DNA from 2 places in the Pseudomonas marincola genome. Region 1 is predicted to be linked to the other one. Evidence: predicted binding sites of a transcription regulator. Region 1 holds the regulator's gene; the other holds the start of a gene.

Region 1 (7,374 bases):
ACCAGGAAATCCTGGAGGATTTCTTCATCGGCGCCGAAGCTCATAATGGACCTGCTCCTAAAACCCTAAGCTTGATAACAAATCGTCGACGTCGTCCTGACAGGATGCAACGTCATCAAGCTTATCGGCATGAATCTGCGGACCTTCACCGTGACTTGCACTTTTTTCTTTGTGAGCCTTCTCAGACCCTGAAATTTCGCCGTGTTCGATACCGGCAAAACGGTCTACGCGGCTGGCCATGAGCATCAGATTCAACAGGTTGCTTTCAACTTCGGTAACCAGCTGAGTCACACGTTTGATGACCTGACCGGTGAGATCCTGATAATCCTGCGCCAACAAAATGTCATTCAAGTGCCCTGAAACCGCTGCGCCATCCTGCGCAGTGCGGGCAAGGAACTGCTCGATTCGGCGGGTGAGCTCACGAAAACCATCAGCGTCCATTTCGCGGCGCATGAAGCGCCCCCAATCTTCGCTGAGGGTTTGCGCCTCGGTGCTGACCTGCGTGACTAAAGGGCTGCTCAGTTCGACCAGATCCATGGTCCGATTGGCAGCTTTCTCCGTCATCGTCACCACGTAATTGAGACGCTCAGTGGCGTCGGCAATTTGTGAGACTTCGCTGGCATGAGGCAAGCGCGGGTCGAGCTTGAAGTTGACGATGGCATTGTGCAGCTCACGCGTCAGCTTGCCGACTTCGTGAAACAGGCCACGGTCGCGCGTCTTGTTAAGCTCATTGATGAGTTGCACGGCCTCGCCAATGTCGCCTTTTTCTAGGCTGTCGACTAATTGGCCGGCGTTAAGCTTTAAAGCTGATTCAAAACCAGCCTTACTGGAGTCCTGGTATTCCATTGCAACCTCGCGGCGTGGATCAGCCGTTGACTCGCTCAAAGATTTTCTCGATTTTTTCTTTCAGCACTTGAGCGGTGAAAGGTTTGACCACGTAGCCGTTAACGCCGGCCTGCGCTGCCTCGATAATCTGGTCACGCTTGGCTTCAGCCGTCACCATCAATACCGGCATACCCTTGAGGCGCTCATCCGCGCGCACGGCACGCAGCAAATCAATGCCGCTCATGCCAGGCATGTTCCAGTCTGTTACCAAAAAGTCGAAACTACCGCTCTGCAGCATCGGCAAGGCGGTTACGCCATCATCCGCTTCAGCAGTGTTGGTGAACCCCAAATCGCGCAGCAGGTTCTTAATAATCCGACGCATCGTTGAAAAGTCATCAACGATGAGGATTTTCATATTTTTGTCCAAGTCGACCTCCGAACAGTCCCAAACGCACCCAACTGATGGGCACGCCCCTTAATCAAGAAACCGGCTGATTGGCCCGCTTTCCAGCAATATGCAACTTTGCTCTGGCGCGCCAGAAATCTGTTTACTTCGCCCGCCACTCACTCAGCCGCGCCCGCAAACGAGCGGCACACTGGCTGTGTAACTGGCTTACCCGAGACTCACTCACCCCAAGCACCTCACCAATTTCCTTGAGGTTCAGCTCTTCGTCGTAGTACAGCGACAAGACCAGGCGTTCACGCTCCGGCAGATTGCCGATGGCGTCTGCCAGTGCGCTTTGAAAGCGCTCGTCTTCCAGCTCACGCGAAGGGCCGGGATGATGACTATTGACGTCTTCCTGCAATCCGCCCTGCTCACCGTCCTGTAAAAGGTCGTCAAAACTGAACAGGCGACTGCCCAAAGTGTCGCCAAGAATGCCGTAGTAATCTTCGAGACTCAATTGGAGTTCGGCAGCAACCTCCTGATCTTTAGCGTCTCGACCCGTTCTGGCTTCAATTTTTCGAATTGCATCACTGACCATGCGGCTATTTCGATGGACCGAACGGGGGGCCCAGTCGCCTTTGCGCACCTCATCGAGCATGGAGCCACGAATGCGGATACCGGCAAAGGTTTCGAAACTGGCGCCTTTGCTGGCGTCATATTTCTTCGATGCTTCCAGCAGGCCGAGCATGCCGGCCTGAATCAGGTCGTCGACCTGAACGTTTGCCGGCAGTCTGGCCAGCAAGTGGTAGGCGATACGTTTGACAAGCGGCGCGTAACGTTCAATCAACTGATGCTGAGCGTCCATGGCTTGCGCCTTGCTATACATACGTAGGCCTGCGTTGCTCATGGCTCGATTTCCTGTATGGCGGGCTGGACCAGACGCTCGACAAAAAACTCGAGGTGACCACGCGGGTTGGCAGGGAGCGGCCAGGCATCAACCTTCTCGGCGATTGCCTTGAACGCCAGGGAGCATTTCGAGCGCGGAAACGCCTCGTACACTGCACGCTGTTTTTGCACGGCTTTACGCACGCTTTCGTCGTAAGGCACCGCGCCAACATACTGCAACGCCACATCGAGGAAACGATCGGTCACTTTGCTCAGTTTGGTGAACAGGTTGCGACCTTCCTGCGGCGTGTGCGCCATGTTGGCCAGCACGCGGAAACGGTTCATGCCGAAATCGCGGTTGAGCAACTTGATCAGCGCGTAGGCGTCGGTAATTGAGGTTGGCTCATCGCACACCACCACCAGCACTTCCTGGGCGGCGCGCACGAAACTCACCACCGAGTCGCCAATACCGGCGGCGGTGTCGACGATCAGTACATCGAGGTTATCGCTGATATCACTGAATGCCTGGATCAGGCCGGCATGCTGCATGGGCGACAACTGCACCATGCTCTGAGTACCGGACGCGGCCGGAACGACGCGCACGCCACCGGGGCCCTGCAGAATCACATCACGCAGATCACATTCACCGCTGATCACATCAGCCAGTGTGCGCTTTGGCGTCAGCCCAAGCAGTACGTCGATATTGGCCAGACCAAGGTCGGCATCCATAAGCATGACCCGACGCCCGAGTTCCGCCAGCGCCAGCGCGAGGTTCACCGACACGTTGGTCTTGCCGACGCCACCTTTGCCACCAGTTACCGCGATCACCTGTACGGGATGCTTAACCATTTTTTTCCGTTACCTTGTCAATCCGTCGTGAGCCCATGGCTTATTCTGCCCTGCAAACCACCCACTAGGCCAGATAGTGGGCCTATAACCGTGTAATTCATTCTACTAACTGGCGCGCAAAGCCGGTTGGCTGCCGATTGCACTGTACATTTGCGCCATTGTGTCTTCGCTGGGCTCATCTTGAGCCTGCATGCCAACGGCCCGGCTTACCAGCTGATGGCTACGCGGAATCTGCAAGTCATCCGGAATCCGCGGACCATCGGTGGTGTACGCCACCGGCAGACGCTGGCTGATGGCCAGGCTTAATACGCCGCCCAGACTGCCTGCTTCATCCAGTTTAGTCAGCACGCAGCCTGCCAGCCCACAACGCTTGTAGGTGTGAAAGGCGGCAGTGAGCACTTGATCCTGACTGGTGGCGGCCATAACCAGATAGTTGCGTGCATGCACGCCACGGCTGGCCAATGCCTCCAGCTGCATGCGCAGCGCCGGATCATTGGCGGGCAAACCAGCGGTATCGATCAACACCACGCGACGACGCGCCAACGGTGCAAGCGCCTGAGTCAGTGACTGGCCAGGATCGACCTGAGTGACCGACACATTGAGAATGCGCCCCAGCGTGTTCAATTGTTCCTGCGCGCCGATGCGGTAGCTGTCCATGCTTACCAGCGCCACATTCTGCGCGCCGTACTTGAGCACATAACGTGCAGCCAGCTTGGCCAGCGTGGTGGTTTTACCCATGCCAGCCGGCCCCACCAGCGCGATAACTCCGCCCTCTTCCAGCGGCTCGACCTTCGGCGTGTTGATAGCCTGAGCCAGATGCGCCAGCAACATGCGCCAGGCCTGACGTGGCTCATCAATGTTTGAGACTTTTTCCAGCAGGCTGCGCGACAGGTCGGCAGACAAGCCCATGCGCTGCAGACGACGCCACAGATTGGCTTGCTGCGGGCGCCGCGTTTGCAGTTGGCCCCACGCCAGCGAACCCAGCTGGACCTCGATCAACTCACGCAGGCCATTAAGCTCAAAGCGCATGGCATCCAGCGCGCTCTGCTCGAAGTGACCGCCGGCAGCTGGCTGGGCGATTGGCGCGGCGGCTGCAACCGGGGCCGGGCCCAGGTCTTCTGCCTGCAGTTGCAAATCCTTGCTGCCAACTTCGCTGCGGGTGACCAATTCGGCATGCGCCGTCGCGATCAGCGACTGGGTTTTGCGCAACTCGGCTTCAAGCTCAGGATTGGCCTGGCGCGATGGTGCGACCGGCATCTGGTAATCCAGCGCCGCTGTCAGCTCGACACCACCCGCCACGCGGCGATTAGCAATAATCGAGGCGTCGGCACCCAACTCATCACGCACAAGCTTCATGGCCTGACGCATATCAGCTGCGAAAAAGCGTTTAACTTGCATGCCTTAACCTCGTTTAGTTCTGCCCTACCGTCGCAACGATAGTGACCTGTTTATTGTCTGGAATTTCCTGGTAGGCCAGTACATGCATACTCGGCACTGCCATCCGCGCAAACCGTGAAAGCATTGCCCGTACCGGGCCTGCTACTAACAGCACAACCGGCTTGCCGAGCATTTCCTGGCGTTGCGCAGCGTCAATCAATGAGCGCTGCAGCTTTTCAGCCATGCCCGGCTCAAGCAGGATGCCTTCATCAGCGCCTTGCCCGGCCTTCTGTAAGCTATTTAGCAATATCTGTTCCAACCTTGGTTCCAGAGTGATCACAGGCAGCTCCGGCTCTAGTCCCACAATGCTTTGCACGATTGCACGGGCCAACGAAACCCGGACAGCTGCGACCATAGCGGCGGGATCTTGACTCTTGCCGGCGACGTTGGCCAACGCCTCAGCGATGGTGCGAATGTCACGCACCGGCACCTGCTCTTGCAGCAGCGCTTGCAGCACCTTGAGCAAGGTCGACAGCGATACCAGCCCCGGGACTAATTCCTCAGCCAGCTTTGGCGAACTCTTGGCCAGCAGTTGCAGCAACTGCTGAACTTCTTCATGGCCGAGCAACTCATGCGCATGCTTGTGCAGTACTTGATTGAGATGGGTGGCCACCACGGTGCTGGCGTCGACCACGGTGTAGCCGAGCGATTGCGCCTGATCACGTTGGCTCTGATCGATCCACACCGCCTCAAGGCCAAATGCCGGGTCTTTACCGGCAATGCCGTTCAGCGGGCCAAACACCTGCCCCGGATTGATCGCCAGCTCGCGTTCCGGGTACACCTCAGCCTCGGCAACGCTGACGCCCATCAAGGTGAGGCGGTAAGCGTTGGGCTGCAAATCCAGGTTGTCGCGAATGTGCACCGAGGGCATCAAAAAGCCCATTTCCTGCGAGAGTTTCTTGCGCACGCCCTTGATCCGCGCCAGCAGCTGGCCTCCCTGATTGCGGTCGACCAATGGAATCAGCCGGTAGCCCACTTCAAGCCCGACCATGTCCACCGGGGTCACGTCATCCCAGCCAAGCTCCTTGGTTTCCTGGGCACGCTGAGCCGGCAGTAATTCCTGCTGACGCTGGACTTCCTTGATCTCGGTTTCCTTGACCTTGCGCTGCTTGTTGGCGATCCAGTAAGCCGCACCGGCAGCCACGAGGCCCAGGCTGATGAACGAGAAATGAGGCATGCCCGGCACCAGGCCCATGGCAATCATGATCGACGCGGCGACAGCCAGCGCGCGCGGCGAGGCGAACATCTGCCGGTTGACCTGCGCGCCCATGTCTTCGGAGCTGGAAACCCGGGTCACCATAATCGCGGCAGCGGTCGACAGCAGCAGGGACGGAATCTGCGCCACCAAACCGTCACCAATGGTCAGCAAGGTGTAGACCTTGCCGGCGTCGGCAAAACTCAGCTGATGCTGGAAAATACCAATGGCGATACCGCCAATCAGGTTGATGAACAAGATCAGCAGGCCCGCAATCGCGTCACCGCGAACAAACTTGCTGGCACCGTCCATCGAACCATAGAAGTCGGCTTCCTGCGCCACTTCAGTCCGGCGCTTCTTGGCTTCCGGCTGGTCGATCAGGCCGGCATTGAGGTCGGCGTCGATGGCCATCTGCTTGCCTGGCATTGCATCCAGAGTGAAGCGTGCGCTCACCTCGGAGATACGCCCGGCACCTTTGGTCACCACCACGAAGTTGATGATCATGAGGATCGCAAACACCACGATACCGACCACGTAGTTACCGCCGATCACCACTTCACCGAAGGCCTGAATCACCTGCCCCGCCGCTGCGTGGCCGTCGTGACCATTGAGCAATACCACGCGTGTAGAGGCGACGTTTAGCGCCAGCCGGAGCAAGGTGGCGGCCAGGAGAATGGTGGGGAATACAGCAAAATCGAGCGGGCGCAGCGCGTAGATGCTCACCAGCAGCACGACGATCGACAGGGCGATACTGAAGGTAAACAGCACATCGAGCAGGAACGGCGGGATCGGCAGCATGACCATGCCAAGCATGACCAGCAACATCAACGGAATACCGAGATTGCCTTCGCGCAAACCAGACAGGTTACTGCGCACGTTCCCCAGCATTTGTGAGCGATCTAATGCCACTTGCCTACCCCAGACGATTCAAACTTTTGACGCATGAAGCGTCCTTGGGGTTGGTTTTGCAAAAAGCTGTCCAACTTTGCCGGATAAGCTGTATCCAGCAAAAACAATGGCTATTTTTGCGTTACTCGTCGCGGCGCAGATCCGGGGGAATCGGCAGATCCTTGAGCGGCGCCGGGCGCTTGGCCCGCCCCGCCTGGAATTGGCGAATTTGATAGACGTAGGCCAGCACCTGCGCCACCGCCATATACAGACCCGCGGGAATTTCCTGGTCGATGTCAGTGGAGTAGAACACCGCCCGCGCCAGCGCCGGAGACTCCAACAGCATGACGTTATGCTCCTGCGCGATCTCGCGAATTTTCAGCGCGGTAAAGTCGGCGCCCTTGGCCAGCATCACGGGCGCATTGCCCTTTTCGGGATCGTACTTGAGCGCCACGGCGAAGTGCGTCGGGTTGGTGATGATCACGTCGGCCTGGGGCACCGCCTGCATCATCCGCCGCTCGGTCATCTCGCGTTGCAGTTGGCGAATACGTTGTTTGACCTCGGGCTTGCCCTCGCTGTCCTTGTATTCGTCGCGTACTTCCTGCTTGGTCATCATCAGCTTCTGCTTGTTATCCCAGAGCTGAAACGGCACATCGACCAAGGTAATCAGAACCAGCCCGCAGGACATCCACAGCGCACTCCAGCCGACAATATTGATTGCGTGCTTAATGGCGCCTTCAAGGGGTTCGTGAACGATTTTAAGCAGTTCCTGCTCATTCGATTTGAGCACGGCCAACGCCACGACCAAAACGATACTGAACTTGGCCAGCGCCTTGAGAAGTTCGATTAGCGCTTTGGCGGAAAACATCCGCTTGAGGCCGGGACCCGGATTCATCCGGCTGACTTTGGG
Region 2 (7,374 bases), 1.4 Mb from region 1:
GAGCGCTTTCGAAGCTGATGCTCATACTCAGGAACCTTTGCCGTTAGCCTTGCCAGTTGATCTGTGCAAGTCATATAGCAAACCCTGTGCCAGTATCAAAAACCCATATAAATCAGCATCTTGGACATTTAAAGCAGCGAATAAAGAGGCAAAGCGGCAAGGCTTTTCCGCATGCGGCAAGCACATTCAACAACCTTGCCGCCCATCCCATCGAGTCAAAACCAATCCAAACCCAATCGAAACCAACCAACCCAAACCGGAGGATGGATAGCCCCTGCGGGGCAATCCGTCAGGCGATATCGGCCTCAATGCATGGTTCACGCGAAGGAGGCATCACGGCGCACAACCCGCAATACCTACCACCACCCCGCATCAAGCAAAAATCCAGCCGCACCCCATAGATCGCCATGACGGATTAGCCTGCGGCTTATCCATCCTCCGTCGTGGTCCGCCGTTGGTGGGGCGCAAGATTTACGCTGGCGCAGCGATCACCGCACAACCGGAGGATGGATAGCCCCAACGGGGCAATCCGTCAGGCGATATTGGCGTCAACGCATGATTCACGCGAAGGGGTATCACGGCGTATGCCCGCATTTCGGCCATGCGCCCTGCCTCCAGCAATATCCAGCTGCAGCCCATAGGTCGCCATGACGGATTAGCCTGCGGCTTATCCATCCTCCGTCGTGGTCCGCCGTTGGTGGGGCGCAAGATTTACGCTGGCGCAGCGATCACCGCACAACCGGAGGATGGATAGCCCCAACGGGGCAATCCGTCAGGCGATATTGGCGTCAACGCATGATTCACGCGAAGGGGTATCACGGCGTATGCCCGCATTTCGGCCATGCGCCCTGCCTCCAGCAATATCCAGCTGCAGCCCATAGGTCGCCATGACGGATTAGCCTGCGGCTTATCCATCCTCCGTCGTGGTCCGTCGTGGTCCGCCGTGGGTGGGGCGCAAGACTTATGCTGGCGCATGGCTCGCCACACAACGGAGGATGGATAGCCCCTGCGGGGCAATCCGTCGGGCGATATTGGCGGCAATACATGGTTCACGCGAAGGGGGCATCACAGGTCTCGCACCAAGTAAAACCCTGGCATATCCCGAATACAAAAATGACGGATTAACCCGCGGTTAATCCGTCACTTATCAAACATCAGCAAAGCACCGTGTGGAACGGGCGAATCACTTAACCTTGTAAATGATGCCCGGGCTGCACTGCACCATCTGGAACAATTCCGGCAGGCCGTTAAGCGCCTCCGATGCGCCCAACACCAGATAACCGCCCGGTTTCAATGTGGCGTGCATGCGGGTGAGGATGTCGCGCTTAACCTCGGCCGAGAAGTAGATCAGCACGTTGCGGCAAAACACGATGTCGAACTTGCCCAACCCGGCGTAGCTGTCGAGCAGGTTTAACGGGCGAAACTCGACGCGGCTTTTGATTGCCGGCTTGACCTGCCAGCGACCGGGCGCCTTCACATCGAAATAGCGATTGAGCCGGTCTGGCGACAAGCCACGGCCGATGGCCAGGCTGTCGTACTCGCCGGTTTTGCAGTTTGCCAGCATCGACGGCGACAGGTCGGTCGCGACAATCTGCACGCCTCCGCGCAACTGACCGATATTGCTCTTCTCGAACTCATCGATGCTCATCGACAGCGAATAAGGCTCCTGCCCCGACGAACAGGCGGCCGACCAGATGCGCAAGCGCTGCCCGGGGAACGTCTTGATCATCTCGGGCAACAGACGTTTCTTCAGCACTTCAAAGGGATACGTATCGCGAAACCACAACGTTTCGTTAGTGGTCATGGCATCCACAACCTGCTCGCGCAAACCACTGCGCGGAGCGCTCTGCATGCGCTGAACCAACTCACCGAGCGTTGTGATGCCGTGCTGGGCCATCAACTTGTTCAGCCGGCTGGACACCAGATACTGCTTGTTGGCACCCAACAGAATGCCGCAAGCCTTTTCCAGAAAAGCCCGGAACTGATCAAAATCCAAATTACCTGAAGACAATCGTCAGCCCTGCTTAATATGAAAGTCTTGGCGACTTTACATGAGTTGTATAACAAATGACCAATATCCGGCAGCGTACTGCCGCCGGATGCTCGAGCCAGCTTACGCGGGCTCGACGGCACCATTGATGCGCTCGACGACTCGCATCGCCAGATCATCGGGGCGGAACTTGGCCAGGAAATCATCCGCGCCAACCTTCTTGACCATTGCCTGGTTGAAGACACCAGACAACGAGGTGTGCAGCAGAATGTGCAAGCCGGCCAAACGGCTGTCCTCACGAATAGCCGCGGTCAGGGTGTAGCCATCCATTTCCGGCATTTCGATGTCGGATATCAGCATCAACAGCTCATCGCTGGGCGAACGGCCTTGATCGAGCATGCCGCGCAGATAATCCAGCGCCTGACGTCCATCATTCAGGGCCGTGACCTCAACACCCACAGTCTGCAGACAACGCATAACCTGCTTGCGCGCCACCGATGAGTCATCGACGATCAACACATGCTTGTTCACCGCAAGGTCCTGGGTCTGCTGATCGACAACCCCGACCGAGATGACCTCGGATGTCGGCGACACTTCAGCCAGCACCTTTTCGACGTCAATGATCTCGACCAGATTATTCTCCAGCTGCGTCACTGCCGTCAGGTAATGGTCGCGGCCGGTTCCCTTGGGTGGTGGATGAATCGCTTCCCAGTTCATGTTGACGATGCGTTCCACCGCACCGACCAGAAACCCCTGAACCTTGGTGTTGTATTCGGTGATAATCACAAAGCTGCTTTCAAGGTCTGCCAGCGCACGTTTGCCGGTTGCCATCGACAGGTCAATAATCGGAATCGTGCCGCCACGAATATTCGCAACGCCACGCACCACAGGGTTCGAGCGCGGCATGCAGGTGAGTTTCGGGCACTGCAGCACCTCTTTCACCTTGAACACGTTAATCCCGTAGATCTGCTTGCCATTAAGGCGAAACAGCAACAGCTCCAGGCGATTCTGGCCGACCAGCTGCGTGCGCTGGTTGACTGAATCCATGATACCGACCATACCCAAACTCCTTTGCCTGAGTAACCAACATTGCGCTCAGTCGTGCAGACGGCACGGGGCTTGCTTTTGACTTCGCATGAATGCAAAAACGACGACATACTGGCGCCGATCACTTCAAGGCCGCTACCTCACAGGCGCATTAATTGGCGCGCTGAGCCTTTCAGCACAGGCAACAACCTTGTCTGACCAGCTTATCGGCGCGACCCGCGAGTTTCTTGAGCTGTCCGTGAGCGACTATTTACAACGCAGCTCTATCAGCGGCCGTCACGAGATCGAGATCAAGCGCATAGACCCGCGTTTGCGCCTGCCGACCTGCGACAATGATTTGACTGTCACCCTCGAAAGCCCCAGCGAGCCAGTGGGCCGTGTCACCATGCGCGTGCGCTGTGACAGCACAGCCCGTTGGACGGTGTTTGTACCGGGCGAGGTACATCTGTATCGCGACGTAGTGATCGCCCAGCGCCCACTTAAGCGACGAGCGGTATTAAGTTCGGCAGATATTGCACTGGCCGAACGCGACATCGGCAGCCTCAATCAAGGCTATCTGACCTCGCTCAATCAGGCGCTCGGCAAAAAACTGACGCGCACCCTGCGCCCGGACCAAGTGCTCACACCGGCCACAATCGAACTGGCAGAAGCGGTCCGGCGCGGCGATCAAGTCACCATCACCGCCAGCTCGGGTGGCATTCAGGTAAGAATGCCCGGAGAGGCGTTGTCTGATGGCGCAGTCGGCCGCCAGATCAGCGTGCGTAATGTGCGCTCGAGTCGGGTGGTCAAGGCTCGCGTTACCGGGCCGGGACAGGTTGAGGTCAACATGTAAGTGGCGCGCGTCTGGTTTAATCGAGGTGCAGGCTGTCGATTAAGCGCTTGCTGGATTAAACTGCGCGACAGGCATCACCCGAAATACCGGCTTCGCCTTGCCAATGAGATTTTTATCAAAAAGGCTAAAGTTTTCGCGAATGAGACCGAGATACTGTGTAAGCGTCCATTCACTGCCTGAGGTTTCGAACTATGGTCATCGACTTAAATCGCCCAATCAACGCACCTACTCCGGGTAATACCGGCCGTACCGGCGCAGCCAAATCTGGCACTGATACGATTAAAGACCCGGCCACCAGCGCTGCCGAAACCGGCAAGGCTGCAGGCGGCGAGTCCGTCAAGCTCAGCAGTGAAGCCCAGCACATGCAAAAAGCCACGGAAGACCTGAAATCAACGCCGGTTGTCGACAGCGAGCGTGTAGCCAAACTCAAGCAAGCCATTGCCGACGGCAGCTACCAAATAGACAATCAGCGAGTTGCCAGCAAACTGCTGAACCTAGAATCCCAGCGCTAGCCCACGGGCGGCCCTGGTGTGTTGGACGCCTGACAGCCGGAGACACAGGCAGTTACTGCCTGCGCGACCGACTGCAACTACCTAGAGCCTGTGATGCACGACACCAAACTGTTGCAGTTGATTAACGCCGACATAATCACTACCGAGCAACTTGCCGAATTGATCGACCGCGAGTTCACGGCCCTTGGCGAGCGTGACCTGAAACAACTCGACAGCCTTCTGAGCGCGAAAACGCCGCTGCTCGCGCTGCTCGACCAGAATGCCAAAGCCCGTAGCCAACTGTTACTGGAACTGGGCCTGACGGCAGATCGCGCCGGCCTGCAAAGCGTCGCCGCCAACAGTGGCGTCGGTACTGACTTGCTGACACAAAGCGAAGCCCTGTCCCTGTTGCTCGAACGCTGCCAAGCTGGCAATCTTCGCAACGGCCGTTTGATCCGCACTAGCCAGGCATCGACCCGATCAATGCTCGGCATCCTGCGCGGCAACGACAGCGCCCCAACGCTCTACGACAGCACCGGTGGCACCTCTCGCACCGGGCAGCAACGACCACTGAGCCAAGCTTAAATAATAAGACGCCGCCGACCTGATGCACTCGCTGCGTCCGACCACGGCATGTCATGGAGAATTATCTAGCGTGTCCAGCCCTTTCCAAGATGCAGACGGCCCGCAGCCACCGAAGCTGCTGAAAGCTCATGCAGAGATCGTCGCCAACTTGCGCCTCCTGCAAGACAGCAATCAGCCGTTGGTACTCAGCTTCAATGGTCGCAACCAGCGCTTCCAGAGTTTCATTGTGGAGGTGGACAGTGACAACGGACGCCTGGTCCTGGACGAACTGGTGCCCAACGATGGCGAGCGCTTCCTTAAAAACGGCGAGCAATATGCGGTTCAGGCGTTTCATGATGGCGTGCGCATCGCCTGGGAATGTAACCGCGCAACCCAAATCACCGATAAGGGAAGCTCACGCTGCTACATCGCCCCTTTGCCGCTGGAAATCAGCTACTACCAGCGCCGCAGTGCCTATCGCGCACCACTCAAGCAATCGGACGTAGTCGAGATTGAACTGGCGGGAAACAAACTGCGTAAAGCCCTCAATGGGGGGCTTCAGGATATCTCGGCGACGGGCTGCAAGCTGAAGATCAAGGGCGATGTCAGCGAGTCACTGCAATCCGGCCAGGTGTATGAAAAGTTCACCGCCAAACTGCCGTTTGGCGCGATCACCACGGCGGTGGAACTGCGCCATATCAGCTATGACGAAAAACTTGATACGACCATCGTGGGCGCCCGCTTCTACCGGATGGAAGGATTGATTCAGCGCAATATCGAGCGTTTCGTCTACCAACTCCAGCGCGAGGCACGCCGCTTCGAAAGCGAAAGCTTCCTCTGAGCTGACTCACACCTCGATGCGAATCCCCAGACTTGCCAAACGTGGCAAGTCTTCCGGGCGATCGACATCCCATAACGGGTCCAGCAGATGATGCGCCCAACCGAGCTGGCGCAAACGCTGGCAGGTTTTGCGCAAAACCTTCTCTGTTCCCCAAGGCATATCACTGAACAGCAGCGGATCGAGCTGGCGCAAGCCGAGCAGCACATAACCGCCATCTTCGGCCGGGCCAATCACCGCAGGATTCTTGCTCAGCGCTGAACAGGCTTGTTGCAGGTATTCGCCATCCAGCGCGGGGCAGTCGTTACCGATCAGCATGACCGCGTCGCTCCCGGCGAGCCCCAAGGCTGCAATGGTTCGCATACGCTCGCCAAGATCACCGGCTGGCTGCTCCACCAGCGTCCAGCCATGCTTATCGGCAAGCGCCTGAACGCTTTCATCCGGGCCGTCGTCCAGCCAGATAAAACGGTCACTGAACCCCTCTGCCGGCAGGCGCATCGCCCGTTCCAGCATCAGGCGCTGCAAGTCGCACGAACCCTCAGGCCCCAACGCCGGGATCAACCGGGTCTTTACGCGCCCGGGAATGGGCGAGCGTGCGAGCATGTGCAGCGAAATCGACAAACTCATGAGCGAGAACCTCGCTGATAGTCGCGGGCTAACTGATCGGGATTAGCGCCGCAGTAATAGGCCAAACGCAGCCTCCACATTAGCCATACAGTGCGCCAAACTCCATTGGTCTCCCAACGCCGGCTTGAGGTCAGCAAGGCCGGACGCAAGCAGACTGGGCGCTGCAGGCGCTTCATGCGGCGGCTCAGTTCGATGTCTTCCATCAGGGCAATATCGGCAAAACCAGCATGTTGCGCAAACACCTCGCGCTTGATGAATATCGCCTGATCACCACTGGCGACACCGGTCAGCCGCGAGCGCAGATTAATCATCGTTCCTATCAGGCGCAAAGACGGCCCGCCACTGGAGAGCCGCACATCAAAACGCCCCCAAAGCGGACGCTTGAGCAGGGTATCAAGCAAACGTTGCAATGCCGCTGCACTCACACGCGTATCGGCGTGAACAAACCAGAGGTACTCGCCGCTGGCTGCCGCCGCACCGGCATTCATCTGCCGGGCGCGGCCGGGCGCACTTTGCAGCAATTTATCAACCAGTGGCGCGACCCGCTCAGGGGTGCCATCGGTGCTGCCGCCATCAACCACGATGATCTCGGCACCAGCGCTGCGCAACGGCGCCAGGTCGCTCAGCAGCAGGGGCAACGCCTCTCGCTCATTACGCGCAGGAATCACGATACTGAGCAGCTCAGCCATTATTAATCCCGCTTATCAGGGTTGGCGGGCGCATCGTTCTCGGTTCCAGCCGAGTTGGCGCCGTCAATCGCCTCACCCTGCGACAGCGTACCGGCGAGAGGCGTGCCTGCCGCTGGAATGCTCACTTGCGGTTCTGCCGAGCCGGGCTCTTCTGGCTCAGAGGAAGCGTCAGCTTGCTGTTCATCGGTCTCGCCAAGGGGAATGTCGGTGTAGAGATCCTGAATACTGGCGCTGTCTATCTGGGTGGTGCCAGCCGCCCAGACCTCGCTCACCTCAGGCTCTACAACGGCCAGATC

What was found. Region 1 encodes FliA, which starts transcription of late flagellar genes. Its sites were predicted from a motif close to CTAAAGTTTNNNNNNNNNNNGCCGNTAA; they were not measured.
Region 2: the regulator FliA is predicted to act here: its motif matches at 3,994-4,021, upstream of flgM (flagellar biosynthesis anti-sigma factor FlgM).

What each region holds. Positions count from the first base shown of each region.
Region 1 is NZ_LR215729.2:1,764,753-1,772,126, reverse strand. Features, by position in the region: gene PMYSY11_RS08360 (chemotaxis protein CheA) at 1-44, opposite strand, end outside; gene PMYSY11_RS08355 (protein phosphatase CheZ) at 58-846, opposite strand; gene PMYSY11_RS08350 (chemotaxis response regulator CheY) at 866-1,240, opposite strand; gene fliA (RNA polymerase sigma factor FliA) at 1,374-2,117, opposite strand; gene fleN (flagellar synthesis regulator FleN) at 2,114-2,944, opposite strand; gene flhF (flagellar biosynthesis GTPase FlhF) at 3,050-4,342, opposite strand; gene flhA (flagellar biosynthesis protein FlhA) at 4,356-6,464, opposite strand; gene flhB (flagellar biosynthesis protein FlhB) at 6,607-7,374, opposite strand, start outside.
Region 2 is NZ_LR215729.2:3,121,947-3,129,320, forward strand. Features, by position in the region: gene flgB (flagellar basal body rod protein FlgB) at 1-25, opposite strand, end outside; gene cheR (protein-glutamate O-methyltransferase CheR) at 1,184-2,011, opposite strand; gene PMYSY11_RS14585 (chemotaxis protein CheV) at 2,114-3,049, opposite strand; gene flgA (flagellar basal body P-ring formation chaperone FlgA) at 3,126-3,869, shown strand; gene flgM (flagellar biosynthesis anti-sigma factor FlgM) at 4,061-4,381, shown strand; gene PMYSY11_RS14600 (flagella synthesis protein FlgN) at 4,475-4,945, shown strand; gene PMYSY11_RS14605 (flagellar brake protein) at 5,016-5,765, shown strand; gene PMYSY11_RS14610 (TIGR04282 family arsenosugar biosynthesis glycosyltransferase) at 5,772-6,389, opposite strand; gene PMYSY11_RS14615 (TIGR04283 family arsenosugar biosynthesis glycosyltransferase) at 6,386-7,078, opposite strand.